Regions from separate parts of the Mesobacillus jeotgali genome, predicted to be linked through region 4. Evidence: riboswitches for the same ligand, from Rfam matches in the RefSeq annotation. Region 4 holds a riboswitch; each other region holds the start of a gene.
The links. Region 4 has a riboswitch for cyclic di-GMP ahead of FOF60_RS22925 (stalk domain-containing protein). Riboswitches for the same ligand answer to the same signal wherever they lie in the genome.
Positions count from the first base shown of each region.

Region 1: it holds a riboswitch for cyclic di-GMP, as region 4 does, so the genes downstream of both, FOF60_RS19870 (DUF192 domain-containing protein) here and FOF60_RS22925 (stalk domain-containing protein) in region 4, are expected to answer to the same signal.
Region 2: it holds a riboswitch for cyclic di-GMP, as region 4 does, so the genes downstream of both, FOF60_RS04490 (DUF5667 domain-containing protein) here and FOF60_RS22925 (stalk domain-containing protein) in region 4, are expected to answer to the same signal.
Region 3: it holds a riboswitch for cyclic di-GMP, as region 4 does, so the genes downstream of both, FOF60_RS04225 (anti-repressor SinI family protein) here and FOF60_RS22925 (stalk domain-containing protein) in region 4, are expected to answer to the same signal.

Region 1 covers NZ_CP109811.1:3,875,437-3,882,899, forward strand. The annotation lists gene FOF60_RS19855 (TadE/TadG family type IV pilus assembly protein) at 1-250, opposite strand, end outside; gene FOF60_RS19860 (A24 family peptidase) at 247-768, opposite strand; gene FOF60_RS19865 (Flp family type IVb pilin) at 896-1,087, opposite strand; gene FOF60_RS19870 (DUF192 domain-containing protein) at 1,104-1,448, opposite strand; cyclic di-GMP riboswitch class I at 1,542-1,628, opposite strand; gene FOF60_RS19875 (SET domain-containing protein) at 2,045-2,428, shown strand; gene FOF60_RS19880 (PAS domain-containing sensor histidine kinase) at 2,482-3,945, opposite strand; gene hemY (protoporphyrinogen oxidase) at 4,075-5,487, opposite strand; gene FOF60_RS19890 (DUF2705 family protein) at 6,116-6,913, opposite strand; gene FOF60_RS19895 (ABC transporter permease subunit) at 6,929-7,463, opposite strand, start outside.
Region 2 covers NZ_CP109811.1:897,428-904,890, reverse strand. The annotation lists gene FOF60_RS04505 (protein kinase family protein) at 1-379, opposite strand, end outside; gene FOF60_RS04500 (sporulation protein) at 432-830, opposite strand; gene FOF60_RS04495 (FbpB family small basic protein) at 851-976, opposite strand; gene FOF60_RS04490 (DUF5667 domain-containing protein) at 1,386-2,666, opposite strand; cyclic di-GMP riboswitch class I at 2,756-2,839, opposite strand; gene FOF60_RS04485 (pirin family protein) at 2,907-3,752, opposite strand; PreQ1 riboswitch class I at 3,934-3,978, shown strand; gene FOF60_RS04480 (QueT transporter family protein) at 3,985-4,470, shown strand; gene FOF60_RS04475 (glycoside hydrolase family 18 protein) at 4,712-6,130, shown strand; gene FOF60_RS04470 (2-phosphosulfolactate phosphatase) at 6,170-6,919, opposite strand; gene FOF60_RS04465 (efflux RND transporter permease subunit) at 7,253-7,463, shown strand, end outside.
Region 3 covers NZ_CP109811.1:835,645-843,107, forward strand. The annotation lists gene nosD (nitrous oxide reductase family maturation protein NosD) at 1-879, shown strand, start outside; gene FOF60_RS04195 (nitrous oxide reductase accessory protein NosL) at 876-1,340, shown strand; gene FOF60_RS04200 (ABC transporter permease) at 1,337-2,155, shown strand; gene FOF60_RS04205 (ABC transporter ATP-binding protein) at 2,148-2,858, shown strand; gene FOF60_RS04210 (nitrous oxide reductase accessory protein NosL) at 2,981-3,613, opposite strand; gene FOF60_RS04215 (helix-turn-helix domain-containing protein) at 3,888-4,217, opposite strand; gene FOF60_RS04220 (hypothetical protein) at 4,443-4,631, shown strand; cyclic di-GMP riboswitch class I at 4,862-4,947, shown strand; gene FOF60_RS04225 (anti-repressor SinI family protein) at 4,977-5,105, shown strand; gene FOF60_RS04230 (helix-turn-helix domain-containing protein) at 5,207-5,527, opposite strand; gene treR (trehalose operon repressor) at 5,822-6,547, shown strand; gene FOF60_RS04240 (late competence development ComFB family protein) at 6,666-6,941, opposite strand; gene FOF60_RS04245 (type 1 glutamine amidotransferase domain-containing protein) at 7,143-7,463, shown strand, end outside.
Region 4 covers NZ_CP109811.1:4,517,068-4,524,530, forward strand. The annotation lists gene FOF60_RS22910 (SGNH/GDSL hydrolase family protein) at 1-248, shown strand, start outside; gene FOF60_RS22915 (S-layer homology domain-containing protein) at 298-2,304, opposite strand; gene FOF60_RS22920 (hypothetical protein) at 2,528-3,316, shown strand; gene FOF60_RS22925 (stalk domain-containing protein) at 3,362-4,531, opposite strand; cyclic di-GMP riboswitch class I at 4,739-4,821, opposite strand; gene FOF60_RS22930 (S-layer homology domain-containing protein) at 5,274-7,463, opposite strand, start outside.

The DNA of each region.
Region 1 (7,463 bases), 640 kb from region 4:
CTCCAGGAGAAATAGTGATGGCCAGTTGATCAATTTCATTCAGCTGTACATAATCCCTGGCAAAAGCAGTGACTTCGGAATCACTTTTACCGAGACCTCCCACCCTGACGGTTTCCTGGGCCGCCATATGAAGATGGGCATAAGAATACATAATCCTTCCGAAATCCAAAATGCCTACCAACAGCAATAAAAGAACCGGCAGAACAAGGGCCGTCTCAACAAGTGATTGCCCTCTCTCATCACGTCTCAAAGCAATCCTCCCCCAGCTGGAAACACAATGGCAGCCAAAGCTCCAATCGCGATGGCCACCCCATATGGATAGGTGGTGTTCAAGGCTTCCTTATCCAGTCCAAGCGGGACTTTCATACCGCTGCGCAGCCCGCCAAGGAACATGCCGATCTGCTTTAGCCTGTTTATAGCACCCTTTCTGAAAAACAGGATGATCAGCGCTATAATTCCTCCAGCCAGCGCCATATAAACAGCCGCCGTCAATACAAATACAGCTCCCTTTAAGCCTCCAACCACCGCAAGCAGTTTCACATCCCCAGCTCCCATCCCTCCAAGCAAATAAGGGATCAGCAAAATAGAGAAACCCACTGCTGTTCCTGCAAGTGCAGAGGTGAGGCCAGCAATTCCACCAGTAACTGAATTCAAAACCAGTCCCGCCAGTAAAAACGGCAGCAGCACCTTGTTATAAATCTTCCGTTCTCTCAAATCGGTTATGACACAAATAACTATTAATGCGATCAATAAAAAGTCGACTAACATCGATCTACCTCATTTCAGTGAGGAGTTTTAAAAAAGCCTCACGTTTCTCAACGCGAGGCTGTTTATTGGTGTACCTCTGACTACAACTTATAAGTGAATGTATAAATGTATCAGTCAATAGTAACGATTATGGTGTAGGAGGAGTATCATTTCTTCCGGTTACTGCTGTAGTTACCTCTTCAAACATAGCTAGAATCTCTTCACGTAATAAAGCCAACACACCAACAACCGCTACCGCAATAACTCCAAGTACCAAACCGTACTCAGTCATACCTTGTCCTTGTTCTTCAGTGAATAGTGCTTTTAGTTTTGCTTTCATTGTTTAAAACCCCTTTTCATTTTATTAGTTTGATAGAATGACCGACTTTCGTTCCGCTATTCCGGATCGTGCCTTCTGGAAGCTCGAAGACGGAATATGCACCTTTGCAGCGCTTTCCCATTTTCGCAGGCTCAAGTTGTTCGTCCGCGCCTACAATTTCGTCGTTCTCGTTGATGTAAAGAACATCGATGGAATAGTTCATAAAAAAGGTATGGATGGACCGGCAGGGTTTTATATAGAGACTGTGTCCTTCTGGCAAGCTTTCTGTCAGCATCAACCCTTTGAATCTGCTGAAAAAGGTATCTGCTATTTTTACATCCGCTGCCAATTCTTTGCCGTTCGATTCGTTCACAAGTCTCATTTCGCTTTTCACCTCCGACTGTACAAAAATAACCCCGCCTTTACCGAAAGGGGGGTTCGCTGAATACATATTTCATGTAATTCACCCTGATCTTTCGGTAGCTGGCTGGCTTAGCAATGGTTTGCCGTAGCCCCTTTAGCTTTGCGTCGCTGGTTTTCACCAGGTTTGCCTTTATCGAGAACCAGTGTATATCCGACTGATCTCTTACCCACATCTTAATTTGAATCATTCTTCAACAAAATCCATCAAAAACCCTGATTTTTCTAAAAATTTAACCAGGTATTTTTGCTCAGGAAAAAGAAACTACTTTTCCGATAGATAGTTCTTAAATCACAATTTGGGTGGTTAACAATTTTCTGTTGTGAATAACTTAACTGTACAAAGCTTTTATTGTGGATAATTAGGCATGCTTCCTTTTAAGTTTTATAGGTATAATGTTATATTTTCTGTGGATTTTTCTGTCTTAACTAGGCCATAAACCACTGGATGTTCTTGAAATAAATATAGATTTTATAATTAATTTGCATTTCTTTAAAAAAACCGTCATGCTAAAAGAGGAAGTAACAACAATGTAATAGAGCGAGCAGGTGAAAAAAATGATTGAAGTTAAAACTTCTGAAATTAGCGATGGGGAATTCAATAGAGGGATATTCGCAACTCGTGATATTGCAAAAGGCGAATTGATCCATGAGGCTCCCGTGCTATCGTATCCGAACGACCAGCATGTCCATATCGAGAAAACGGCGCTGGCGGATTATGCCTTCGAATATGGCATTAATCATTCTGCTATCCTTCTCGGATATGGAATGTTATTCAACCACTCATACGAGCCTAACGCAACGTATGAAATCAATTTTGACAATCACACATTTGATTTCTATGCCTATCGTGATATCAGCGCCGGGGAAGAAATTTTCATTAACTATAATGGGGAAGAGGATAATAACGACCCATTATGGTTCAACAAAGAAGAAGAGTAACACGAAAACGGCTTCCGATTCAGGAAGCCGCTTTTTTTATGGTTCTCTCTGCCCTATGTCTCCAAACATTCCAGTTCAACAATCACTGTGGTCCCCTTACCCTCTTCACTTATGATCTTCATTGTTCCATCATGCTCCTGGATGATTTTATTGCTCACCGTCAATCCAAGTCCAATCCCTTTATCTTTTGTCGTATAAAAAGGCGTCCCAAGGTATTTAAGCCGGTCTGATTCGATGCCTGTTCCTTCATCTGAAATGCTTATCTGCACCTGACCCGAATCTTTCATCTGAAGGTCAATATGAATTTTTCCGCCTTCAGGCATGGATTCAATCGCATTTTTCAGGAAATTTAAAAATACCTGTTTTAGCTGGTGTGGATTGCATGATAGCATCAGATTCTTTTCTGGATAATGAGTGATGATTTGGACATTATGCAACAATGCTTGCGGGTGAATGATTTTGATAGTGCTGTCCAGGATTGACTTCAGGTCTCCCTTTACAAACTTTACCGCCTGCGGCTTTGCAAGTGACATGAACTCATTGACAATCGTATCGATCCTGTCGAGCTCATTCATGATGATAGCCAGGTAATCCTCCTGCTTCTCCTTATCGAGACATGTCTGCAATAATTTTGAGAAACCTTTTAATGAAGTAAGCGGATTGCGAATTTCATGAGCTACTCCTGCTGCCAGCTGTCCGGTGACAGAAAGCCTGTCGAGGTTTCGGATCGTCGCGTCCTGCTTGACACGGTCGGTAATATTCCGGCCGACACTGACAAATGACTCTATCTCTTTTCTCTCATTGTAAATCGGTGAAAAATTGTACTCTGTGTAAACCGTGTTTTGATCACAAGTCGTAAACTTCTTCCGTAAAATCTGGGGTTCACCTGTTTCTAAAATTTCCTTCAACTTTTTATCAAGAATGACATCTTCTTCAGGAGTCAAAAATTCACTCAAGCTCTTGCCGACAATTTGCTCTGGCTTCAGACTGATTACTTTTTCATGCGAGGGTGAAGCGTATACAATCACTTTATTCTTATCAATCACCTTGATCATATCAGTCGTATTCTCGGTGATCAATTCGTACAATTCCCTCGTTCTATTCAGTTCACGCTCCATGTTCACCATTTTGGTGATGTCACGGTAAATCGCAATGATAGCGATGATTTTCCCGTGCTTATTCTTGAACGGAGAGTAGGAGACCGCAATATCCAGCATGGATCCATCTTTGTGATATCGCTGTGTTATCATATTTGTAAAAGCTTTTCCATTCTTGACTTGGGCTATGATTCCTGGAACAAAATCAGGGTTCGAGAACTCATAAAAAGTTCTTCCAATTAAGTCTTCTTCTGTATAGCCGAATATTTCGGTATACTTTTGGTTTATTCTTAAAAATCGATTCTCCATATCGACAATAGCAAATCCATCAGCTGTGCAATCCAAAAATAAACTTAGCAGTTCATTAGGATTATAGATTGTTTCATCATCTGTTCCAAATATTGGAAAACTACTACGCATAGAGATCTCCCCAAACTTTTTAAGCTTCTAGCTCTATTTTACAGAAGATTTAGATATTTAAAAAGAAATATTTGGCTTTCACACTATTAAAAGTAAAAAACCGCTACCTTTTAAAGATAGCGGCAGATATTACTTGGAAGTTAGATGGCTGATTACTTTCACCACCGCAGATTCCGCCTGGTCGATACAGCCGGGGATGCCCACGCCCTCGAATGACCCTCCTGCAAGGAAGACGCCAGGAAGTTCCTGGCTAAGCTGCTTTTTTACCTGGGCGATTCTTTCAAGATGCCCGACCGTATATTGCGGCATCGCTTTTCTCCACCTTGTTACGACATGGAAGAGGGGTCTAGCAGTAATGTTCATTGTCTTATTCAAATCTCTTAAAACCAGTTCCACAATCTCCTCATCTGACAAATCCACTGCTTCCTGGTCATTCGGTTTACCGACATAACATCGGAGCAATGCCATATCATCAGGAGATGTGCCAGGCCATTTCTTGTGCGTCCAGGTACAGGCAGTTATCCTGAAATCGCTGTTCCTTGAAACGAGGAAGCCAGTTCCGTCGATATCTTTCTCGATTGCGGATTTTGGGAATGCCATCGCGACATTTGCCACGGAATTGGACGGCATATCTTTAAACTGGTCCATAAATACGTAATCGGAAAGCATCCGCTGGGCATGAAAATGATCAGTGGTAATGACAACACTGTCCGCTGCTTCCACTTCTCCAGTTTCGTAGTGAACTTGATAGGTATTTCTTGTCTTCACTACCTTCTTTACAGCCGTGCCCTTCATAACAGTTCCCTCTTCCAGGCGGCTTTCAACCCGGTGGATCAACTCTTCAAGGCCCGTTGACAATGAAATGAACATTCCCTTTTTTGAGCCAGGTTTTTGGGCAGTTTTCGGGGGCTTCGGCATCGATTTGTTCAATCCTATCACCAGGCTGCGATGCTTCTGCTCAATTTCATAAAAGTTCGGGAACAAGGACATCAGGCTCAGTTCATCAATATCGCCCGCATAGATACCTGACAATAATGGATCTATCAGATTATCGACCACCTCATCACCCAGCCGATGACGGAAAAAGGCACCAAGTGACTGGTCTGCTGTCGGTGCTCCTTTTGGTAAAATAAAATCTCCTGCTGCACGCAGTTTCCCCAGCGGTGAAAATAATCCTGATAACGCAAACGGAGTTACCTTCGTCGGAATCCCCATGAAAGATCCTTCCGGCATTGTATGAAGCTTGCCCCTAGCGTAAATATAGGATTTCCCGGCTGTGTTAGAAATGATTTTATCTTTGAGGCCAACTTCTTCTATCAATCTCGTAGCACTTTTCTTTCTCGCTATAATCGAATCCGGGCCTCTTTCAATAACGAATCCATCCCGCTTCTCAGTGCTGATGACACCACCAAGGCGTTCGCTGGCCTCAATCAATTTCACTTTAATGGGTAATTGCTTTTCCCTGGCTTCCTTTTGCAGGTAATATGCTGTTGCCAGCCCAGTGATCCCGCCGCCAACAACAATGACCTTCTTTTCATCCATTCCGCTCACCTATTCTTTAGTAGTGTAATGTATTGTATCGATTATCCTATTTTTTAATTAAGTAGGTATGTGAAGTTTTTAACATATTTAAGTATAGCACCCAAAATGAAAAGGATGATGGCTGTTTTTTTACTAAAATGTGAACGAGGAATTTGAGAAAAGCCCTGTGTGAAAACTAGTTCGTGCAATTTTGCAGAAGCGGATGCATTTTCATGGACCTTGGTAGAAATAAAGATATTTCCTTCGCTGGAGCTAGATCTTTTATTGAAATGTACCCTTATAGCAGACGTAAACCTCGCATAAGGGTACATTTAGCTCTTTAATGTACCCTTATACAGACGTAAGCCTCGCATAAGGGTACATTTAGCTCTTTAATGTACCCTTATAGCAGACGTAAACCTCGCATAAGGGTACATTTAGCTCTTTAATGTACCCTTATAGCAGACGTAAACCTCGCATAAGGGTACGTTTAGCTCTTTAATGTACCCTTATAGCAGACGTAAACCTCGCATAAGGGTACGTTTAGCTCCTTTATGTAACCTTATAGCAGTTGAAAGCCTCACATAAGGGTACGATTCCACACTTATGGGAAGTGACCCCCCGCATATAGGTGTGTTTAGCTCAGGAATCATATATTCATATCTCTTTTTCTGTAAAAAACAAAGGTCACAATGGTGAGCCCAACCAGCAGCACGAAGGAAATCACTAGATACATAGGATCAAATCCGCCTTCCTCTAAAATCAGCTTTGCATCATAGTATTTGAATGGAGTCAGGAATTTCAATCCTTCCAGCTTTTCAGTCAAATCAATTGCGATTGACAGAATGAAGAGGATGAGCAGGATTCCTGTTGCCAAAGATGTGGCTTTTTTGGCGTTCTTTAAAACAGCAGCAATCGCAGTCCCAATTACTAGGAAAAGCAACTGAAGAATAAGCATTCCGACCATCAGCAGAGTAATGTCCCCCAATATGTCCTCCCCTTCAGCATATTTCTGAACCATGCCGACGGAGGAGGCGAAGGTCACAAGATTAAAAATCAGGATATTGACCAAAGCCGCCAACAGCTTGGACGTGATCATTTTCGTTCTCGAAACAGGTTTGACCAGCAGGAACTCTACCGTTTTGTCTCTCTCTTCCTTGGCGATGATATTCGATCCGAGCATCGCTGCATGAATGGCTCCCATTACGGCCAGATACAAGAAAAGGACTCCAAAATAACCGATGGGTGTCGACAGATCGAGCGAACCTGTACCCATGATTGCCTGGAGCGATTTAGGCATGTCGGCCATCAGTGCATTCATTGATTGCCCGGTCCCTTCCAGGCTAGAAAACTTGCCCATGCCCGAAGCGACCATAAAGATGACACCGATGCTCCAAATGATGAGCGACTTGAGATTTGCTTTCATTTCCCTTTTAAAAAGATTCAAGATTTTCCCTCCTCCCTAAACGGAATGGACATCCTTTTTACCGTACAAATAATAGCTGGCCGAGACCGCAGCTATGATAACCAGCGTACCGGTTACCAGAAAAGAAGTTTCATAGCTTGCATGCTCCGTGATATATGTCGAGTCGAAATAATTGAAGGGTGTTAAGTAACGCAAGGCTTCATCCTCCGTTGTCGAACTGATCATTCCGAGCATGAAAAATCCGAACACAGTACCGAGCGAAACAGAGATTACCGATTTTATTTTAGGAAAAATCACTGAAATGACGATTCCCAGCGCCATAAATATAAGCTGAAGAAAGAATAGGGAAATCGAAATCAGGAATAAGGCTTCTTTGTTAAAATCGTCCCCAGCCACGATCGATGCCATCATAAATGTCGCTGCGATAAAAACGATATTGGTGGTAACCAGGGAAACCAGCGCGGCCAGCAGCTTCGAAGTAACGACCTGACCCCTTGTAACTGGTTTTGTGAGCAGGAAGTCTGCTGTCTTCTCCCGGGATTCCTTCGATAAAATCGAGGTTCCCAGATTC
Region 2 (7,463 bases), 1.2 Mb from region 4:
CCTTCTCTCTTGCAAGCTTAAGGGCTTGATCGACTTCCTCAATGTGGCCCGCGGCAATCGGCATGCCATTCACCAAGCATTGATAGAGTGTCATACCCCGGACATAATCCATTACCAGATAATTACTTCCCGATTCATGAAGAGCAGGGAAAAAGGGATTTCCAGCAAGCTCCTTATAAATCCCCGCTTCTTCTGCTGCAACCTTTTCAAACTGTGGAAAAAAAACCTTTAAAACAAGATCCGTTCCTTTGATTCTGAAAGCGAATGCACTTCTACCTTCTCCAACCAGCTTTAGTGATGAATCTTTATGAACTAAAGCTGCTTTTGATCCTCGGATTGAATAAACAACACTGTTTGCCAAGTGTCCATATTGATTCATTCTATTGCTCCCTTCTCTATTTCCCTAAAAGGTGAAAAAGGTTTTTTCATACTCACTGATTCCCTTTTACCACCTTGATCATATCTTCATCCCAGCTTTCTGTTCCCTGCTTAAAAACAAGCTTGGTTTTAAAATGATAAGAAATATCCTTATTTGAAGGAGGAACATCATCTGGCAGCAGGAAGGTGAACGGCACATCATCATTCCCATTCGGCTGGATCCTTAACGGCACATCAATTGTTACAGTATCCAGTACCTTTTCAGCTTCCGACTTCAGGTTAACCATGACAAGAGCACACTCAATCAACTGCAGGTCCTGGTCAACCGTTCCGCCCTTGATCAAGAATTTTCCATTCACTGACTCCCCAGGGATTAAAACATCCTTCTCCAAAATCAGGTCAATCTGGGCGGATCCTACTCCGAGCAAAGACATATACTTCCTTAATAACATCCTGTTCCTCCGTCTATTAACTATTTTGGATTGGTGTATTTGTCATCAAGCCGCTTCTCAATTATCTCGATCCGCTTTTGGTCTGCTAACAATTCTTCCTTGTTCTTTTTGACAAGCTCATTAAAACTAATCTTTAATTTCTTCACAACATCCACACTCCAATACTTAAATTTATGTTGATCGTTAGGAAAATGCCTCTTTATATCTATAGAAGATTTATAAAATGTTTCTACATTCCTTGCTCTTGCACATGCTTGTGGGAAACCCTTTTTTTTGATCTTATAAGGTTACCCATAAAAATACCTTCACCCGCTCAGGTGAAGGTCTGAAAACAAATAAAGACCTTCACCAAATATGGCAAAGGTCTTGCTAACAACTATCGTTGCCAACAAAGCCGGGAGTGATCTCCGTAATGACGACTCTGTTGTGAAAGCTACTCCCCTTTAGGAGAAACTATTCAAATGTATACGATTATGATACATGACAGTGCGCATTCCGTCAATTGATTGGAATCAAACTGGGAGGTAGTGTTCTAGCATTGACTCTTGATAACTTTTACTTACCGTTATTTTTGCCTTTTTCCTTGTTTCCCTTTTCATCACCCTCATCGTCCTGCTCATCATCATCTTCGTTGGCTTCATCTTCTTGTTTTTCTTTATTTTTCTTGGCTTCTTCACGTTTTCTTTCTTCTTCTTCCTTGGCTTCTTCACGCTTTCTTTCTTCTTCTTTTTTAGCTTCTTCACGCTTTTTTTCTTCAGCTTTTTTAGCAGCTTCTTTTTGTTGCTCTTCAGCTTTTTTGGCAGCTTCCTTTTGTTGCTCTTCAGCTTTTTCGGCTGCCTCTTTTTGCTTGGATTCTGCTTTCTTTTCTTTCTCTAGTTGTTTTTCTTCGGCATTTTTCGATGCTATAGCTTGCTTCTCTTCAGACTTCTTTTCATCTTTTGCAATACTTTGTGCTGAAGCAGCACTTACCTGCTCGACAGTGGAATTTTCAGTGGCTGTCTCATCACTTTCATTTTCATTTACAGCTTCAGTTTCCTCCACTTGCTGTTCGGTATCTTCTGTGTTGCTCTCTTTTTCGGACGCATCGGTATTTTCATCAGTTTCTGTATCTTCATCTTTTTCTTCTTCAGATTCCTGTTTTTTGCCTGATGCGAGACCTTTCATTTGCGAAGGATGGACACCTAGCTGCTTGGCTGCCTGGCCGAATCCGATCTTTTCTTCTGTATATAAAGCAGTGATTTCCTCTACTGTTTTACCAGCTGCTTCTGCCAGCCAGAAGATTTGGGCGATTTGGCCATATCCCAACTCCTGTTCACGCAGCTGAGCAACCATTTCCTGGTCCAAATCTTCCACTACATTAGCAACGATCTTTGCTTGTTCCGTTGCTTCTTCAACCTCTTCCTTCAGCTCATCCTCAAGTTCTTCAGTCAACTCATCTTCAACTTCAGATGCTTCTTCAAGCCCTTCCGTCAGACTTTCTTCCCCTTCAGCATCGGTCCCATCTTCTACAATCACTTCCGTTACCTTTTCCTGGGCTTCCTCAAGTGCCGCTAAGTATTCCTCAAAGGCAGCTTGAACGAATTCTGCTTTTTCTTCAGCTGACATCGCTGTGGCTTCAGCCAATCTCTCGTTTGCGAATTCAAGCAAAAGCTGGGCTTCTTGTTCATCATCGAAGGTTACCAGAATCTTCAATTCCTCAAACAATTGATCAAACGTAAATAAAAACTCGTCAGGAGTCGTACCCGGATCTACCGTTTCGACTATCTCATCTGCAGAGACTCCTGTTCCAAAAGCCAGCATTCCTGTCAATAATGTTGATGCTAAAATCTTCTTCATTCCAATACCTCCACTTTTACCATATTGGAATTAAAATCGACAAAAAAAGTGCTGTCCGAAGAGCAGCACATACATAAGATATGTGAATCTTCGGCAACTGGCTGGCATGGTCGATGACTTTAGCCCCTGTAGCTTTGCGTCCCCAGATTTCCCTGGGTTTGCCATTATCGGATTTTAATTCTACTTTTATCTTACTTTTTCGACAGAGAAAAATAAATAGAAAGTTTTAAAAAGTTTAGGTTATTCAGCCGCCTTGCCGAATTTCCCTTCCTGATAATCACGGTAAGCCTGGCGAATCTCCTCCATCGAATTCATCACGAACGGTCCGTAGGCGACCACTTCTTCTTTGATTGGCTTACCGGAGTATACCAAAACGCGGGATCGCTGATTTGCTTTTAGTAAAATTTCACTTAGGCCTTCGCCGCCGTCTTTAAAGGTCAATGTTGCTGCGGAAGACTTTTTAAGGTTTGTTTGGCTTGAACCTGCCTCTATATCACCTGAAAGTACGTAAAGGAATGCGTTATGTCCTTCGGGTAATTCATATGCGAACTCCGCTCCCTCAGCCAGCTGAATTTCTGATAGGGTAAAAGGTACCAGTGGTTCGAGTGGTCCTTTCACTCCGGCAGTTTCTCCTGAGTACACCTTTAAGGTACCGCCTTCGAACTGGACTACAGGAGCGTGTTCGGAATACACATTTTGGTAAGAAGTGGTTGTCCCTTTTAAATCCTTAGGCAGATTCAGCCAGAGCTGCAGTGTATGCGCTATGTCATTGTCTACTGCCTCTTCAGCATGCCGCGCACCACTGCCAGCGTTCATGTACTGGATGTCACCAGACTCCAGGATGCTGTGGCCGCCATGGTTGTCAATGTGCTCTAGCCTGCCATCAATGATATACGTGATTGTCTGGAAGCCGCGATGCGGGTGATCGGAAAAAGTACCACGCTTAAACCAGTCCTCCGCCATTAAAATGAAGGGGTCCAATTCCCTCCAGTTCTGGGGATTCAGCACAAGTCCTGCCTGGACATGCGGCATCCCTCTTTCCTCATATTGAACTGTCCAATGTTTATTGACATCTCTTTTGAACATTTTGAAAACCCCTTTTAACGAACTGTAGTTACTATCCCTAAATTATAACAATCCCGCGACATATTTTAAAATAAAGATACTTTAAACTGAGATATTCATTGTTGGCCCAATATCTATTATTCTAAGAAAAATTATATTGTGAGAAGGCCTTTTATCCTATATAATATTAAATTGGCTTTTAAATAACGTGGTTCGTAACCATCCCACGTAAAAAAACTAGGAGAGATGAAAAATGAATACTAGAACGATTGTCCGGAACGGGATTCTGGCTGCTTTATATATTGCCGTTTCTGCCGTCATCCAGCCATTTGGCTTTACCAATGTACAGTTCCGCGTGTCGGAAATGTTTAATCACCTGATTGTTTTCAATAAGAAGTATTTCTTCGGAATAGTATTAGGTGTATTTTTAACAAACCTGCTTTTCTCGCCAATGGTCGCCTATGACCTCGTCTTTGGAGTCGGCCAGTCAGTATTATCCCTGCTGATTACGATTTTCACAGCCAAATATATTAAAAGTATCATCGGCCGTATGATTGTGAACACATTAGTCTTCACGTTCACGATGTTCCTGATTGCGATTGAACTGAACCTGGCATTCCAATTGCCATTCTGGTTCACATGGCTGACAACGGCTGCAGGTGAATTCACGGTAATGGCCATAGGTATACCTGTCATGCTTGCGATTCACAAACGAGTAAACCTTGAAAAACTAGTTTAAGATAGATGAAAACGCATGGACAGGGTGTCCATGCGTTTTGTTATGGGCTGAACCAGTTTCCAACAAGATTTTCACCATACAAGTCAGCGATTTTAATATCTTCTCTTTCGTTTTTTCAATTTCCTCGCCGTAAAATTTTTTTTCAAATCCTATTTAGAGATTAATAAACGATCCTCCTTCAACATATAATTCCTTTTTTGCTCATAGCATATTGTAGGACTTTTTCCTGAGGGGGTTCATTATGATCATTCATGTTGTGCAAAGAGGGGAAGCTCTGTGGCAGATTTCAAGCAGATATCAGGTCAGCGTAACACAAATCAGCGAAATTAATGGCCTGGAAAATCCAAACCAATTGGCCGTGGGCCAGGCTTTGCTTATTCCATCTTATGATGCTTTCCATTCAGTTCAATATGGTGAGGCATTGTGGTCAATTGCCCAGCGTTACGGAACGACCGTAGATGCCATTATCCGGGCCAATGCCATCACCAACCCTGCTCTGATCTATCCTGGAACCGTTCTCCGTATACCCGCAGCCCGCCACACCATTCAACGTGGCGAAACCCTATGGCAAATTTCCCAGCGTTATGGTGTAACCGTACAGTCAATCATCAAGGCCAATCAAATCCAAAATCCGAATCTGCTGTATCCAGGGACGATTCTCGTCATTCCAAAACCTAAACCAACGATTGAATCCAATGCCTTTACCTACCATTCTGACGAAAAGGCCATTGAGCTGGTCGGCGAAGTTGCCGATCTGATGACCTATATCGCTCCGTTCGCTTATGTCATCCAGCCTGACGGATCGCTTGTCCTTTATATGAAGGATGATACCGAAGCTATCCAGACAGGACTGGCACAAGGGGCACTGCCAATGATGTCGATCACCAACTTTACAGCCACTGAAGCCGGAGAGAATATTGCCCATGAGGTTCTCGCCAGTGAAGCAAATCGCGCCACTCTCCTTAATAATATCCTTTCCGTCATGCGTGAAAAAGGTTACCGGGGCCTTAATATCGACTTTGAAAATGTCCTTCCTGCCGACCGTGAGCTTTATAATACATTTCTTCAGGAAGCCGTTGATGCTCTTCATAAAGAAGGCTATTTCGTTTCAACTTCCCTTGCGCCGAAAGTCAGGGCAGACCAGAAAGGATTATTGTATGAAGCGCATGATTATCCCGCACACGGCAGGATAGCAGATTTCGTCGTATTAATGACCTATGAATGGGGATACCGCTATGGTTCACCTCAGGCTGTTTCACCTTTGAATGAAATTCGCAGAGTGCTTGATTATGCGGTTACTGCGATTCCAAGGAATAAGATTCTAATGGGCTTTCAGCTATATGCCAGGGACTGGATCATCCCGCATGTTCAGGGCCAGGAAGCTGAAACATACAGTCCGCAGGAAGCAGTCAGCCGCGCCATCAAATATGGAGCAGCGATCCAGTATGACACAGTGGCCGCCTCACCATATTTCCGCTATACCGATGAACAGGGCCGGCAGCACGAAGTATGGTTCGAAGACGCCCGAAGTGCCCAGGCAAAATTTGATTTGATCAAACAGTACAACCTGCGCGGCGTCAGCTACTGGGTGCTCGGCTATCCATTCCCGCAAAACTGGGCATTGCTGGAGGATAACTTTAATATAAAAAAATTAACATAGCTTCTGTTTGAAAGTGTCTGGCTTCAAGCCAGGCACTTTCTATTTATATATGATAAACCTTCCTTTTTTTAAAACGGGCACGATGTCCGTAAGATTTAATTGACTGCAATAGTGGACATCTTCCTCAAAACCTCTCTCGCGCAATTCACGTCCGCTGCCTGAATCCCAAACCAATTCCTTTAATCGAGATTCCGAACTTTTATAAGCTCCAGCGCATACCTCAGCTTCCGGGGATTTCCTGCCGCCAAGTTCTGCAAGGATTGCCCCGGCTCCTAAATAATCTTCAATCGAAGGCCTGAGCCGATCTTCATTTTCACGAGCATCATTCCACATTTCCCCGCAAGGAATGACTGTAATGTCTGCTCCTGTTTTCTGCTGCAGCTTATCGGCTAGAAAAGCTGCTGCTGAAGCATTTAGGAATGAGCCAATCAATAACGCCGGCACCCTGGAAGCAATCCACGAACAATATGCACCATTAAGAGAAGTTAAAACATACCGCTCGTTCCGATGCTCCTCATTAAATGTCACCGGCGATAAGGTGGGATATCCCCTCCTTGCTGCTTCTGCCCTGCCAAGTATATACTTTGCCCCAATGCTGCTCGCGTATTTTTTCCCGTCGAGATTTGGTGGATATGGAAAGATCACTGCCCCTGCGCTCAATGCAGCGACAATGGTGGACGAAAAGCTAAGTACATCAACAATGATGATTATGTCTCCACGCTCCGCTGCATCTCTCGCCCCGCGCCTTCCCCATTCCAGTTTGCATTCATAAGGAGACTGACTGAACATTTGAACCCACCCTCTCATTTTTCTATGGATGTTATTTATTCTCCTTTTTGCAGCCTACTCCTTCTCAGTCTTCAGCCCTATATTAAAATCTGTCTCTGGCTCATTATGGGACTCTACATCAAGGGATAAAATGGAAATATCTTAAAGGAACTAAAAAAAATTCTATTTTCCACTCAGCTTCCCATACTTAATTAGGTATTTTTATGGAAATGTAATTATAAATTTACAAAATTATAGTTATATTTTCCTATAAAAGTGTGTATAATCTGTCTTCGGGTGCATAAAATAGAAATTTTTTACATTCCTATTTTACGATAATATTGGGAGGATTTTATGAATTTATTAAGGTTTATTGTCCAAAGAAAGATTTTAGTCAGTTTAATGGTTGTATTAGTTTTATTGATTGGCAGCTTTTCAGTTTTAAAGCTGGATAAGGAGCTCTTTCCATCGATTAAAATGGATGGTGCTTATGTAGAAATCTATGCTGGGGAGATGCCGGCGATTGAAGTCGAAAGATCAATCACTTCCCCGCTTGAAAAAAAGA
Region 3 (7,463 bases), 1.2 Mb from region 4:
GAGCGTGGGAACGGAATCCATATGTTTAAGGGAGAGGGCCATTTGCTGAAAGAGAATGAAATTGCCAAGGTTCAGGATGGAATTTATTTTGATTTTACGAAAGGCATCAAGCTGCAAGGGAATCACATCAGTGAATCCCGCTATGGCATGCATTTTATGTTCAGTGAAGGCATACTGGCGGAAAGAAACCATGTAGAAAAAAATGTGACCGGCCTCATGGTGATGGACTCAGCACGCATTGATTTTATTGAAAACAAGGTGACCGACCACTTTCACTTCCGCGGCTATGGAATCCTGATTTATGAAACAAAAGAGGTCCTCGTTGAGGGCAATGAAATACTTCGGAACAGCACAGGACTGTCCCTGGAATATGGGGTCGATACCCTGATCAACAGGAATCAGATTGCCGCCAATCAAGTTGGCCTTGAATTCATGGGAAAGAATGAAAATAACACTTTTTCCAAAAACAATTTTATTGGAAATGTCGTCCAATCAAAGATATCAGGGGAAGATATGAGGCTCGATGATGGAGTGAAGGGAAATTACTGGGATGACTACAGCAGTTTTGACCTTTCAGGTGATGGTGTGGGAGAAGAAGCATACAAGGCAGGGTCTCTGTACGATCGCCTTTTGCGCAAACAGCCTTACTGGCAATTCTTTTTTGAAAGTCCATCGATCAAGCTGTGGACCAAGGCGGAAGCGTTGTTTCCATCGTTTGGATCAGCAGATGTGTATGATGCCCGCCCGCTCATCGAACCAGTTATCATGCTTCAGGAAACCGAACAGCTCAGTAAAGACCGCGGAATCCCCGGAATTATAGGCATATTGTTTATTTTGTTCTCGATACTTGTCATTGTGAAAGGAAGGAAACTGCGATGATCAAAAAGCTTGGAGTTTTATTGATAATGTCAGCAGCGGTAATATCGGGCTGCAATAACAGCACGATGGAACCGGAGGAAATCAACCCGGAAATTGATGTGTGTGAGGTGTGCAATATGGGTCTTGCACATGAGCACTATGCTACTGAGGTCGTCACTGCTGATGGGGAAGTGTATAAATTTGATGATATAGGATGTATGGATGAATTCATGGAGATGGAGGCACATCTCAAGGAAGAAAATGCTTCAAAAAAATATGTGCGTGATGTGGACACAGGGGAATGGGTCGAGCTTGAAGAAGCCTTCCATGCGTACCACCCTGATTTCTGGACGCCAATGGCGAATGGTGTTGTCAGTTTCAAGGATAAAGAGAGCGCTGAAAACTATGTTAATGAACAGGGAATGGGCGAAGTGCTGGATTATGAGTCATTAGAGAATCATGAGTGGAGTTGGGAGCAATGAGGTACATCGCGAGGCAGCAAATGACCTTGATGATGAGAAGCCATTGGCTTGCCGGCTTTGGCTTATTGTTCTCATCCCTGGCTGTGATGGTCGCGTTCCTAGGCAATACCGGCGGGACTGGATTTGATGGTTTTAACCGGATGACGGCCAGCTTGCTGAATATCAACTTACTGCTGATTCCCTTGCTGTCTTTGCTGATCGGCAGCCTGTTTCTGTCAGGCGAAAAGGAAGACCGTGGGCTGCTACTGCTGCTGACCTATCCGATCTCGCCGTGGTCGGTTATCCTTGGAAAGTATGCAGGACTATTCGTTTCCGTCTGGTCTGTTTTGACGTTTGGATATGGTGCAGCCTTGCTCGTCATTTTCTTCGCCGGCGGAGGAGTCTCTGTTTCCTTGCTGATATTATTTTATCTATATTCAATCCTGCTCGCGGCTATCTTCCTGTCGCTGGCAATGATGATTGGCATAATCGCTAAAACGCGATTCCAGGCACTGGGGATAAGCCTGATTGTCTGGGCTTTCCTTGTGCTTTTCTATGAATTTATCATTATGGGATTAAGCATGTTCTTGATGAAGCAATGGCTGCTGACAATGCTGACTGTGTCCATCTTTCTGAATCCGGTGGAGTTGATCCGTGTCCAGTCAATTTTGTCGCTGGACGGAGCATCAGTATTCGGTCCGCGCTTATATGATCTAACTATCTGGGCAGATGGATGGATTGGGAAAACGTTGTTTGTACTTGCCGTTTTGCTCTGGACGGTACTGCCTGTCCTATACACAGTGTACAGGACGAAACGGGGGGTTAGTGATGAATAGCAGCGAATGGATCAGGATTGAAGGACTGGCAAAACATTATAGTGAGACGAAAAAGATTACCGACATTAACTTGACCATCAACAAGCCTGAAGTCTTTGCGTTATGCGGCGGAAACGGCGCGGGCAAGAGTACGTTGATTAAGATGCTTACAGGGATGATGAAACCAACTGCCGGAAAAATTCTGATGGACGGTAAGGTAATCGACCCGCAAAAACAAGGATTCAAAAAATTATTTTCCTATATGCCGGATGAAATGCTCTTTCCCCGCCAGCTGACAGGTTTGGAGATTTTGACCTTTTTTGCAAGGTTAAGAGGAATAACTGATGAAAAAGTTATGGAAGCTCTTAAGCAGGTTGGGTTATTTGAAGTACGAAATATGCAGATTAAACAATACTCTAAAGGAATGCAGCAACGTCTCTCACTGGCGCAAGCGCTATTGCCGGATGTCCCTCTTCGGATCCTTGATGAACCTACCAATGGGCTGGATCCATTGTGGGTGTTCCGCTTCAAGGAAATTATCCTGGAAGAGAAAAAGCAGGGCAGGACGATTCTTTTTACTACTCACATCCTTAGTCTCGTTGAGGAATTGGCAGACAGGGCTGCGTTCATGCAGGAGGGGCAGCTGCAGTATTGTGATTCAGTAACATCACTTGTAGAAAATAACGGTGTCTATACGCCGCTTGAAAAAGTCTTCTTTCATTAATTCTTGATTGTTTCCGGAGTTCGAGTGAAAATCGATCCTACATGCAATGCAAAAAAATCCCGGCGCTGATTTCGGCACCGGGATTTATTAAAGTGTTCATGGCCTTTCGAGACTCCACTAACTTAATGGCCGCTTTCCTCTTCGCCTTCGCCATCCATATCATTTTCCTGATCCTTATCCATATCCATGCTATCGCTGTTCATCTTCATTTTTTTCATGTAGCGTTCTTTAGAGATTTGGTCAATCTGTTCCCATGATGCCATTGCGGGATTCTTGCCGTTGTTTTCTGAAATGAATTTCTCGGCGCTTTCATTATCCTTGAAGAAAGCATAGCCATATTTCATAGGTGTTTTCAGATCTGCTTTCACAGGAATCGAGGAATTGGCATCGATCCATTCAGATGTAATGTAATCGCGTACCCACTTTTCTTCAAATTCGACATCATCACGCCGTGTGATATTCAACAGACATCCGGAGTCGTCAAAGAATACATACTCTCCGTCTTTCGTTTTGGCCTGAGCTGTAAAAACACCCATTGGGTCAGCTTCCTCGTATACCTTCATATTGCAGAAGGCACAAACATCATCAGCGCCGGGTTCATGAGGACCATCTCCATGATCATCCTCCTCGTGTTTCACTTCCGTTGCCGCAGTCTCCTGACCGTCTTTCTGCTCCTTTTCAGCTGCTTCATCTCCGCAGGCAGAAACAATTATCATTAAAAAGAATGCCATCATGACAGCAGATAATTTCTTCATTTTATTCTCCTCCTTTGATCGATTTATATCCTATCAAGGAGTTGTGATTAAAATGCGAAAAATCAATGGTGAAAACGTGATAAGCTCACTGTTTTTATGAATATTTTGTGACAATTATTCCACCATCGTATATGGTTTGCCAGATTGCAGTGGCTGAACGACTAATTATGTACTTTATTAGTTCAAACTATATCCTTTTGTGTTCCTGAAGCACAATGAATGTGAAAATAGATGGTCTAAAGAGCGAGCTTGCATTGTAATTTATATAAAAGCTTTACTGTTTATCCTGTTTATTCATGCTTTTAAACTTCATGAAATCCAGATAGTAAGCAAAGTCTTCCTTGCTGATTCCATTTTTTATTGCCTCATCAACGAGTCCAGCCCATTCCTCATCAACAGGTATCATTTGCTGTCCCATTAAATACTCAACCGTTGTATCAAGATTGTCTGCTAGTCTGGAAAGCACCTGTAGAGAGGGGTTTCCCTGGATCCCCCTTTCGATGTAACTGAGATAGGATTTGGACACATTCGCTTTTTCTGAGAGTTCGCTAATAGAATACTTTTTTTCAAGCCTTAAGCTTTTAATTTTCTCGCCTACGCTCATATGGGAAGCTCCTTTAATTCACTATTAATTCATTATAACGAACAAAACAGTTCTTTTAAAAATACAAGAAACTGAGATAAACGGAGTATTTTCTTAAAAAAGAACGATTTTTGTTCTTTTTTAAGAAAATTAGCCATATTTTAGACTTTTTCAGAATTGGTACAAATGAACTATACTTCAATGGAATAATGCAGCAAGTCACTTAAAAAAGGGGGCTGGATGGCCGTGTACAGAAAAAATTGTGATCGATGCAATCGTCCTTCGTTTAGCAGCAGCGAGGTTGGGGAGTGGCTGTGCCCGATTTGCGGAAATGATTTAACAAGGTATCCTTTCTTTAATGCCGTCAGCCTTGAAAAAGTGGCCATTTTATCAAACTGGAAAAAGCAAAGGTATAAGAAATCTACCCACCCATAAGTTTATGGGGGTAAATAAATAAAAAGAGTTCAACAATTAAAGATATTATTTGACAAAATATAGTGTTTAAATGGTTGTAATTTTCAGAAAAATACTATTTCTAGCTGTGATTTTGTAATTGTTTGGAAGAAAAAAGAAAAAAACCTTCTAATGCTGGCGACAAATAGTTACATGTTAAATATATAGAACAAGGTACAATGACATTGGGAGTTAAGAAGTGAGTAAAAAGATACAGAAAAAGGCAAACTTGTTGAAAAACTAGGACGCAAAGTCACGGATCTAAGGTGCAATCGACTATGATGGCCGGACTGCCTGGAATACTAACTGTATTTTGGGGGGAAGAACTTGATTAAAGAGCAGGTAGTTTTCGAAGAACTGGATACAGAATGGATGCAGCTTATAATGGAAGCATTAGAAATGGGAATTAACAAAGAAGAAATCAGGGAATTTTTAATGAAGACAAAAAATAGCTAAGTGATTTATACATAGACAGTTTAAGTGAAATCGAGCAGCTCTTATGGAGGTGCTTTTATTTTTTGCATGAAAAAGGACAGCCATTAAAGCTGTCCTTAAAATTATTTATTGTTGAGTCTCCATTTATTGAATTCCAGGAACTCACGGAATTGGTCTTTTGTGATTCCTGAATCCATTGCATCTTTTACAAGATTGACCCAGTCTGAATCCATGTTCTCTTTATCGGGCTGCTCATGAATGAGATGGTCCACCGGTACATTCAGTACTCCAGCTATCTTTTCTAAAAATTGGATTGAAGGATTTGTTTGAAGATTTCGCTCCAGGGAACTCAAATATGATTTGGCCACGCCAGCTTGTTCTGCCAATTCGGATAGGGACATTCTTTTCTCTTGTCGAAGTTTTTTGACGCGTTCACCGATCAATGTTATCCACACCTTATCAATTTATAGTTATATCATAACAAATCTGATAAAATAGTTCCATATTGAGAACAACTTATAGAACAATTATAACCAAACACAAACTATTTTTCGTCTGCTTTTATTAAAAAACATGTTGGGAAAAAACTCGTTGCTTTTATATCGGCCATTGAAGTGGTCAGTTGTACATCATTTTATGGATTGTTTATGAAAAATCCATACACAGTTGTCCATTGTATTCAAACGGACATAAAAAAGGTAAAATGGTAGCAATCAGACAAGGTACGGTGATGTTTTATGCAGAAAAAGTATTTATTGATCTATGAAGAAATTTCGAAACAGATCCAGGAAGGAGCTTATCCTCCTAAAACAATTTTGCCATCCGAAAACGAATTCGCGGATATGTACCAAACTTCGAGGGAAACCATCCGCAAAGCACTGAATCTGCTTGCTCAAAATGGATTCATCCAAAAAATTCGCGGCAAAGGTTCGCTTGTACTGGATTTGAAAAGACATCAGTTTCCGATAACCGGATTAATCAGTTTCAAAGAACTGGCGAAGAACATGGGCGGAAAAGCGAAAACGACTGTGGAAGAATTCACTCTCGAGCTCGCAGGCCGGGAAATTGCCAGGGAATTGAATATAGCTGATGATGAAAAGGTTTGGAAGGTAAAAAGAGTCCGGCATATTGATGAAGAACGAGTGATTCTCGATAAGGATTATCTCGTAGAAAGGCATGTGCCAGGACTGTCGAGCGAGAAATGCGAAAACTCGATATTTGAGTACATTGAAGGTCAGCTTGAGAAGAAAATCAGCTTTGCGAAGAAAGAATTCACGGTGGAGGAACCCAGTGGGGAAGACCGGAAGCTTCTTGATATGGAAGGATTTCATGCAATCGTCATCGTGAAAAACTATATTTATTTTGATGACGCGACCCTGTTCCAATATACAGAATCAAGGCACCGTCCCGACAAGTTCCGGTTCGTTGATTTTGCCAGACGGATGGATACACAGACTCTATGAAAAAAAGAAGCTGCCATTGATGCCGGATTAACCAGGCAATCAAATGGCAGCTTTTATTTTTAGTAAAGAAAATAGATATTTCACTTAGAGGCGTTCCCTGCTCCATGCATTCTTCTGATTAATGTTTCGGGTACTTCCCGACAAGATGGATGGCGCTTATGATTCTCTTATTGATCCAGGTCCTGTTTTCCTGGGTATTAAGCTGTTCATAGACCATCTTCCGGCCGTCTTCTGTAGTGACATAGTGACTTGGAAGAGTGTTCAGGCTGATGGCGATGATATCGTTCCGGCATTTCTGGCAATTGCAGAAAGTCTGGTAATCCGGGCTCATCATCAGCACATTGACAAGAGTCGAAACGACCTCTTCCATTACATTGATATAACTAAATTTCATGATGCCTCTCTCCCTATTGATGTCCTAAGTTAAATTATAGTTGAATGACAGAAATATAAAATCTTTTTTTTATCTTTGCTATAAGATAGGTCGAATTACACTGAATTATATAAAAAAATGGAAATACAGCTGGATGTTTCATAGTTGGAGGACAGGGAATTTTAGATAGTGGAGAATTTTTAAAAAGGAGATGTTGAAACTATGGGTAAAAAAATTGCCTGTGTAATAACAGATTTATTTGAAGATGTAGAATATCTTGAGCCTTCACGAGCTTTTACCGAAGCAGGGCATGAAGTTGTAACAATCGAAAAAGAAAAAGGGAAGACCGTAAAAGGCAAGCAGGGTAAAGCCGAGGTCAAGATTGACGAGAGCATTGACAACGTCAAGCCGGAAGATTTCGATGCATTATTCATTCCTGGCGGCTTCTCTCCGGACCAGCTGCGTGAGGATGAGCGATTCGTGGAATTCGCCAAGTACTTCATGGATGAGAAGAAGCCAGTCTTCGCGATCTGCCATGGACCT
Region 4 (7,463 bases):
CTGAAACTGCGTTCGTGCTGATGCCGCCACACCCTATCTACAATGCGGTTTATTATCCAAAACAAGTAGAAGCACTTAAAAACTACGCAGAGGAAAATGAGATTCCTTACCTCGATCACTGGCAAGCATGGCCAGACTATCAAACAGAAGAAATCAAAGATTACATCTCATCAGACAACAGCCAGCCGAATGAACAAGGACATGAGGTTTGGAGTAAATATGTAATTGAGTATTTAATAAGTAAGTAAAAGTGACAGACACCTTTCATTAAACTGGAAGGTGCCTGCCACTTTTTGTTTATTTATCTAATAGTTCTGCTGATACTAGGAAGTTCGCGAGGATGGCGGCCATTTCATTACGCTGTGTGTAGCCGTTTGGATCGAATGTGCTGTTGCCTTTTCCTTTAACGATTCCCGCCTGGTATACTGCCTCGACACCTGCTATTGCCCAAGACCCTACCTGGTTGGCATCTTTGAAATCTTTGAGTGTCTTCGTTTTATCCAGCTGGCTGAAGTCATACTTAACGAATGAGATCTTCATTGCGCGTTCAATCATGGCTGCTGCCTGGGCACGGGTGATTTTTTCGTTTGGAGCGAATGTACCGTCGCCCATCCCTTTAATCACACCATACTGGACTGCTGCTGTAAGTTCACCCGTTTTGGCAAACCACTCGATTCCTTTCACATCCTTGAAGCTTCCATCATATTTTTCAGTTGGAAGACCAAGTGCTCTCACTAAAAGAACGGCAAATTCTGCGCGGGTCATATGCTTGCCTGGTTCATATTCACCAGTTGCTTTTCCATATACAATGTATTTGGAAGCTAGTGTTTCGATATATTCCTTTGCCCAGCCACTCTTGACATCCTTGAACGTTTTGCTGTTTTCTACGATTGTGTATTCAGAGTTTGTCAAAGACTTGACTGTAGCTGTCTTGCCGTCAAACAATGTCGGGATAGCCGAGAATGTTCCATTTGAATTCAATCTCACGGCAACAGACTTAGCTTTATTGAAATCTTTGTCGCCGGTGATTTCACGTTCGACATATTGTGAGAACTTCGTGATGGATTCTTTCTTTGTCCCTGCAACAGCTTCAATTGTAAAGTCAATTACATCAGAAGCAAGGTTAAGGTCCTTGACTGTTTTGTTTACTGGGTTTACAGAGATGTTGATTTTCACATTATCCGCTGTTGTGCCTAGCTTTGCAGCAAGTTCAGCGATGTTAATTTCAGAAGCAGGTATCTTATATGATGCTTCAGGAGTTGAAATTTCGATTATAGTATTTTCATTCTTCTTTACTGCTTCAGTAAACAATGAAGCCGGAACTTCAGCCTTTGCTTTTTCACCTGATGCAGCTGCTTCAAGGACAACTTCGACAGTATCCTTTTCAGCAGTGATTATGGAAACGATGTCGGCTACCTTTTCAGGCATAACCTTTGTTATCACCTCTACCTTGCCAGAAGGGTTCTTTTCACGGACCACTTCTGCAGCACCCTTCGGAAGTGAAATGACAGTAGGGTCTTCGTTAGTTGGTGGTAATGTATTAGGATTGCCTGCACTATATGCCGCGTCAATGAACGCGTCACGAAGGATTCCCTGCTCAGCGCTTGTGATGATTCCTTTGCTGACAAGCTTATTATTAATGCGATTTTTTATTTGGAATAGACCTTCCAGATTTGTCCCTGTCTTTGTCGCCAACTTCGTATTGAGTTCAGCGTATTTTGCTTCCTTGATCAATTCATCACGGATTTCGACAGCAATGGCCTCGATTGAGCCATTCTCCAACGCCTCTAAAATATCCGCTAGTGGCTTCTCCCACAGTTTTTTCTCGGCATCGACAATGAATTCAAGAATCAGGTCAATGGATCCTGCTCCCATAACCGATTCAAACGCCTGGCCTTCTGCTGAATTTTTGAATGCAGTGTAGTTTGTGCTAATTGTTGATTCGTTCGCGTCATATAGAAGTGTCGCTAGTTTCATAGCGATTTTTTCAGCTGTCACGCCATCGCTCAACTGGCTGTTCACTTTTTCAGAAACAGCTGATGAAATGACTTCCGTCCAGTCCTGTGTGGTGAACTTCGCAGGATGCTTAAAACCAGCTGCTGCTTTATTAAAGATTACCTCCTGATCAGGAGTGAACTGGCTGTAAATAAGAGTGATACGTTCAATCGCTGCTGTGTCCGATGCAGTTTCTCCAGCATGGACTGTTGTAGTAAGTAAGTGGCTAGTTGGTGCGAGTGGCGATAGTGCAATTGATGCAGCAATGATCGCTTTGATTGCCTTGTTGCTGAATGGATACCTTTTCATTTCTGTCTTCCCCCGTGATGTTATTGGCCCTATCTTTCTTGTGTCTATGTAGAGTATAAATACGAGATTATGATACTAGTTTTTTTTGGTAGATACAACGGAATTTTCTATTTTGCAAATATTCCCTTTAACCATTTTCTAGAACTCGTTCCTTTTCTCGACAGATTTATGGTAATATTTAAATGTTTTTACGAATGTTAATCAAAGGAGAGAACACCTAAGAATGAAAAAGTCACTTAAATTCGCTATTATCCCGGTCCTGATCCTGCTTGCGGGTACAGCAGGTGCACTATATTATTTTTTAAATGTGAAAGAATACGATGTAGCCGATGAAAAGGTAGACGAGATTACGAAGACTGAATACAAGGTTGCCTTGCCTGATTTGGGCAGTTTGGGAGATGGGATAGATGGTGGAAGTGATGAGAACAGGGATGACACTGGCTCTGAAGGTTCCGAGGCGGCTTTGGCTGATACTGTTAGTAATAACAAAGCTGCGGTTGCTGATACTGGCAGCAGGACTGAAGCTGGGACAGGCTCTCCTTCTAATATAGAGCGAGAAGCAAGTGTGACCAAAGGCAAGAACATTGATGGTGACACAACGAAAAATGAAAAAACAGAAGGGAAAAAAAGAAAGACTGACGGAGCTAAAAAGCAAGATGTTACAGCCGAAATGATAAAGGCAGCGTACCGTCCATCATTCGAGGCGCTCGAGGCACAAGCAAATGCGAAAATCGACTCACTGATCAGTACAGCTTATTCAGAATACAACACGAAAAAACAGAACGGTGAATCTATCTCAATCACTTATTTTTACCGGAAATACATCTCAGCCGGCAAGGAGCTAGAAGCAAGCACTGACGAAACGTTCAATTATTTATACGAATCCCTGCTTAAGGACTTAAAAGCAAAAGGCTTCAGCGCATCCGAAGCAGCCGAATTCACGACACAATATGAAAACGCAAAAGCAGCACGCGAAACAGCATTGATAGAGAAAGCGAGATCAGTGATGTAAACACAGTGAGGTACCTTCCAGTTTACTGGAAGGTACCTGTCATGTTTAATGCATCAATTCCGGTGGGTTTTTCATTCCTTTTTTACTTATAGCTATATAGATATCACCATGAACGCGGACTTTGAACCATCTGTCGTCAAATTTATACCATTTATCACCGAAAGGCACTACATTAGGTTTAGCTGGCTTATTCAATTCCCCAAAGATGTACTTATAATTATCAGGGAAGTATAAGCGTAGCATCTCTCTTGTAATCGCAGGGTGATAATGATAAAACGCTGACTTTTGATCGTCCCATCCCTTCATGGATATACTTGCCTCGACACCGTGTTTTGTAGGAATAGTATCAAAATAAAAAGTAGAGTATATTAAATCTTTACTGCCAGGTAGATATGCATGGAACAAGCCCGCCTGCGTTTTTCCTTTTTTGTCCCTCAATGCCACCATGCCATAACTTGATACTAAATAATCCGCAATTGACTGACCTTTTGAGGGTCCTTTTCCATCCGCAAACCTTGCCGGGGTATACGAAGTGACATGTTCTCCTTTTACCCATCCTGTGCTGCCTCTGTAAACGACTTGATAAAACCCTTCTTTGGAAGCTATGATCCTGAAACGGTAGGGATATTCAATATATCTCATTTTACGTGCCTTAGTAGAAGGCGCGGCGTACACAGCCGCATATTTTGTTGTCTTTTGCTTATCTTGTGGTAGGTAGGTTTCTTCATGAGAATAACCATCCAGGTAAAGCTTTATGGTTGGATTAATACCGTCCTTCGGCAAAGGCCCGATATAATAAGTTTTTGTCATCTCCCTATAACCAACAGCTGTTTCGTAACCTATCATGTTAAAGAAGCTAAAAGGAACATATTGAACACCATTTATCAATTTAGGACGGGCCTGGTTCCCGCTTGCTTCCCGGAGTTCCTTTTGGACACCATCAATCGTAATATAACTCTTTCCATTTGTGATCTCTACGACATGATCACTTAGTTGAATTCTAGTCGTTCTATAGGAGTGGTCATACTCAAATGTATCACCCATCAGCTTAATTACATTATGCAGAGGTATATAAACTATTCCACCCTCTGTTAATGTTTGTTCTGCAGCCTTTCTGTTCACGAATACATCAAGTTCTGCGGCTTTCACTCCTGGATTAAAAACGAAGGAGATAAACATAATCATACCTAATGCGATAAGTCCTTTTTTAACCATCTAATATCCTCCCTTTTACAAAAAGTTACTTCATTCTTCCATATCCCAATTGACATCCGCAGTTAAATAGTCGCAATTCATTACCCAAGCCTATTTTTGGTTTTTGTCTCCTTTGAAATTATTTTGCCTTTTTAGTCTGTACTAAGAGGTAGCGGACAATAAAAATAACCCGATTAATAAAATCGGGTTGCACCAAACAAAATTAAAATATGCAACCCGACGATCATAGCCATTGCCTTAGACTCGTAGCTTTGCGTCCCACCCTTTCGAATGGTTTGCCAATATATTCTATTAATTTAAATATATGAAAATATACCCAGAAAGTAAAGGGGTTTAAGTAAATATACCTAAACAACAGGCACCCCAGTTACTGGAGGTGCCTGTTGTTTTATCAAGCATTAATGAATCTTTGATATCCCCATATAAAGTATAAAAATACAATTACCAGGATAAGAACAAGATAGCCTAGCTGAACAAAGACTTTTTCCTTTTTCCTGTTTAGAAAAATGGCAATCAACACAGGAAGGGTACTGATAAGATAAAGTATGGCCAGAATGGAGAACTTTATCCCATCCCCTAAATTTGATATAAAGATCATGACCACTGCGAATAAAAGTACTTCAGCTATTCCCAGGCTCATCAACGCGGCAATAAGATAAATCAAACCTGTTTTTTTATTTATCGGGACCAGCTACTCTCTTATAAATTTACATCAGAGGAAGGTGGCATATACCTCCCGCGACTATTTACTATAAGGATATTCATAGATCATCATTTCCTGGATGTAAGGATAGAAGTAATCCAGGCTATGTGCATCAACTGGGTCATTCTTATCGTGAGGGTAAGGGAATTCTAATGCCATCCCTCCCATGCGCTGTCCTTCCATTGCTTTTTCAGCCAGCCTGAGCATATCTTTGTCAATGCTGTAATTGAAGACCACTTCACGGTATTCCTCATTGTTCAGTTTCCAGAACGGAATAGGAGAAGAAAACAATTTCACCCAGGTTGCAGCATTGAATAGCTTTACTGGGAAGTAGAAAGCTGCATTATACGTTCTCGTATTTTGATAGTGATCAAGATTTAAGGAATACGAGACTTTTTCTTCCTGCTTTTTGCTCAATTCTACTTCATCGACTAAATCTTTTTCATAGATTTTATATGATACAGTTTGCGCCAGGTACCCTCCCAGTGAATGACCTGTAATATAGAATTTCGCTGAAGGATATTTCGCAATTACTTCTGCTGCAAACTTGTATGCTTCTGGCAACTGGTAATGGTAGTTCAAGAGGCCAATACCTCCCAAATTCCCGATCCAGTCATTTTTATTATCCCATTTGGCGATGTTATCCGATCCCCGGTAGACGATGACAATATTATTTCCTTTTTTATAGGCATGGGCACCAAAGCCGCTGCTTGAGGTGTTATTATCAACGGCTTTCACCAGATTCCAGTCGCCTACATCCGTGTTTGGATTCGCAAGGCCATGCTTTAAGCGAATGGTCCAATCGTAGCCAATATCCACCACATCCGGCTTGCCATCTACATACCTCTTCAAATTGATATATGACATATCACTCATGATCAAAGTGGTCTTTGGCAGAATTTCCGGAATCTGCCTCCGGGCTGGCAATTCAGATGCATCCGGGAATGTATCTTTGTCCGTGTCTACTTTTAATGGATCGGAAATGGTCACAAAATAGCCGCCATTCATTGGGATATATTGTGTAGTTACTTCCTCTCCATCTTTAAGGCCGTCTCCATCTGTATCCGGATCCTCATAGTCTGTCTTCACCAATTTTCCGTTTCCTAGACGCATACCTTTTTTCTCAAGATAATCAGGCAGACCATCTTCATCTGTATCCTTGGTATAATCAATTGTCTCTTCCGCTGTTTCCTCTAATTGTTTTTCCAATTCATCTGCCTGTTCAGCAAAGAAGTACTTACCGCCTGTTTCGGCTGCGATTTTCTCAAGCAGATTCTGATTGACCCCGTTTCCAAGTCCAATCGTATAAATGATCACCTGATTGTCTTTTGCAAATTGAATTGCTTCATCATTCCAATAGCCATCCCCGTCTGTCAAGAAAATGACAAACCTTAAGTGATCTGGATTTCCATTGTTTTTTATTTCCTCAACCGCTTCCATTACACCATTGTATAAATTTGTTCCACCTGAAGAGTTTATGGTATCAATTGCGTATTTTACCTCTTGCTTGTCTGTAGTCAAACTCACAAGTACCCTTGCTGAGCTATCAAAATCGACTACTGCTGCTCTATCTTCCTCTTTTAGTTTATCAACAAATTTCTTAGAGGCAACCTTTCGAATTTCCGATGGATCATTTCCGTAGCTTCCTCCCATACTTCCAGAAGAATCAATCGAAAACACTACATCAATATTCTTTACCTTTCCGCTTTGATCTAAATCCGGTGGTCTGATTTCTGTAGCCCATGCTTCATCCCATTTCGCTTTATTCAATAGAATATATTTGCTGAAATGCGTGACTTTCGCTGTTACCGTATTGGTTATCGGGTCATGAGTTTGACCTTCAAGCATTTCTAGACGCTGGGCTTCTTCATTATAATAGTAAATAGCTGGGTCAAAGCCTTCTGAAACTACTGCTTCAGCATACTGAAAACTCATGATCACTTCGTCAAAACTTACTAGACTATTGAAATCGTAAGGAGCTCCAATATACCCAGGGATATTCTCGTCAATAAATGCATCTTCATCCTCAACCTTTGTAATCGTGATTGAATTTGCATCTATCGCCGGCCCCGTCATCTCTATTGATGGGGAAACAAGTGGATCTTTTTCCGTTTCCTCTACAACCGTTTCATGCACAATGATTTCTTCTCCATCAGGGGTTCCATTTCCATCTGTATCTTTTTTAAGCGGGTCGAAACCAAGCGGCTCTTCTTCCCCATCCAGGAGACC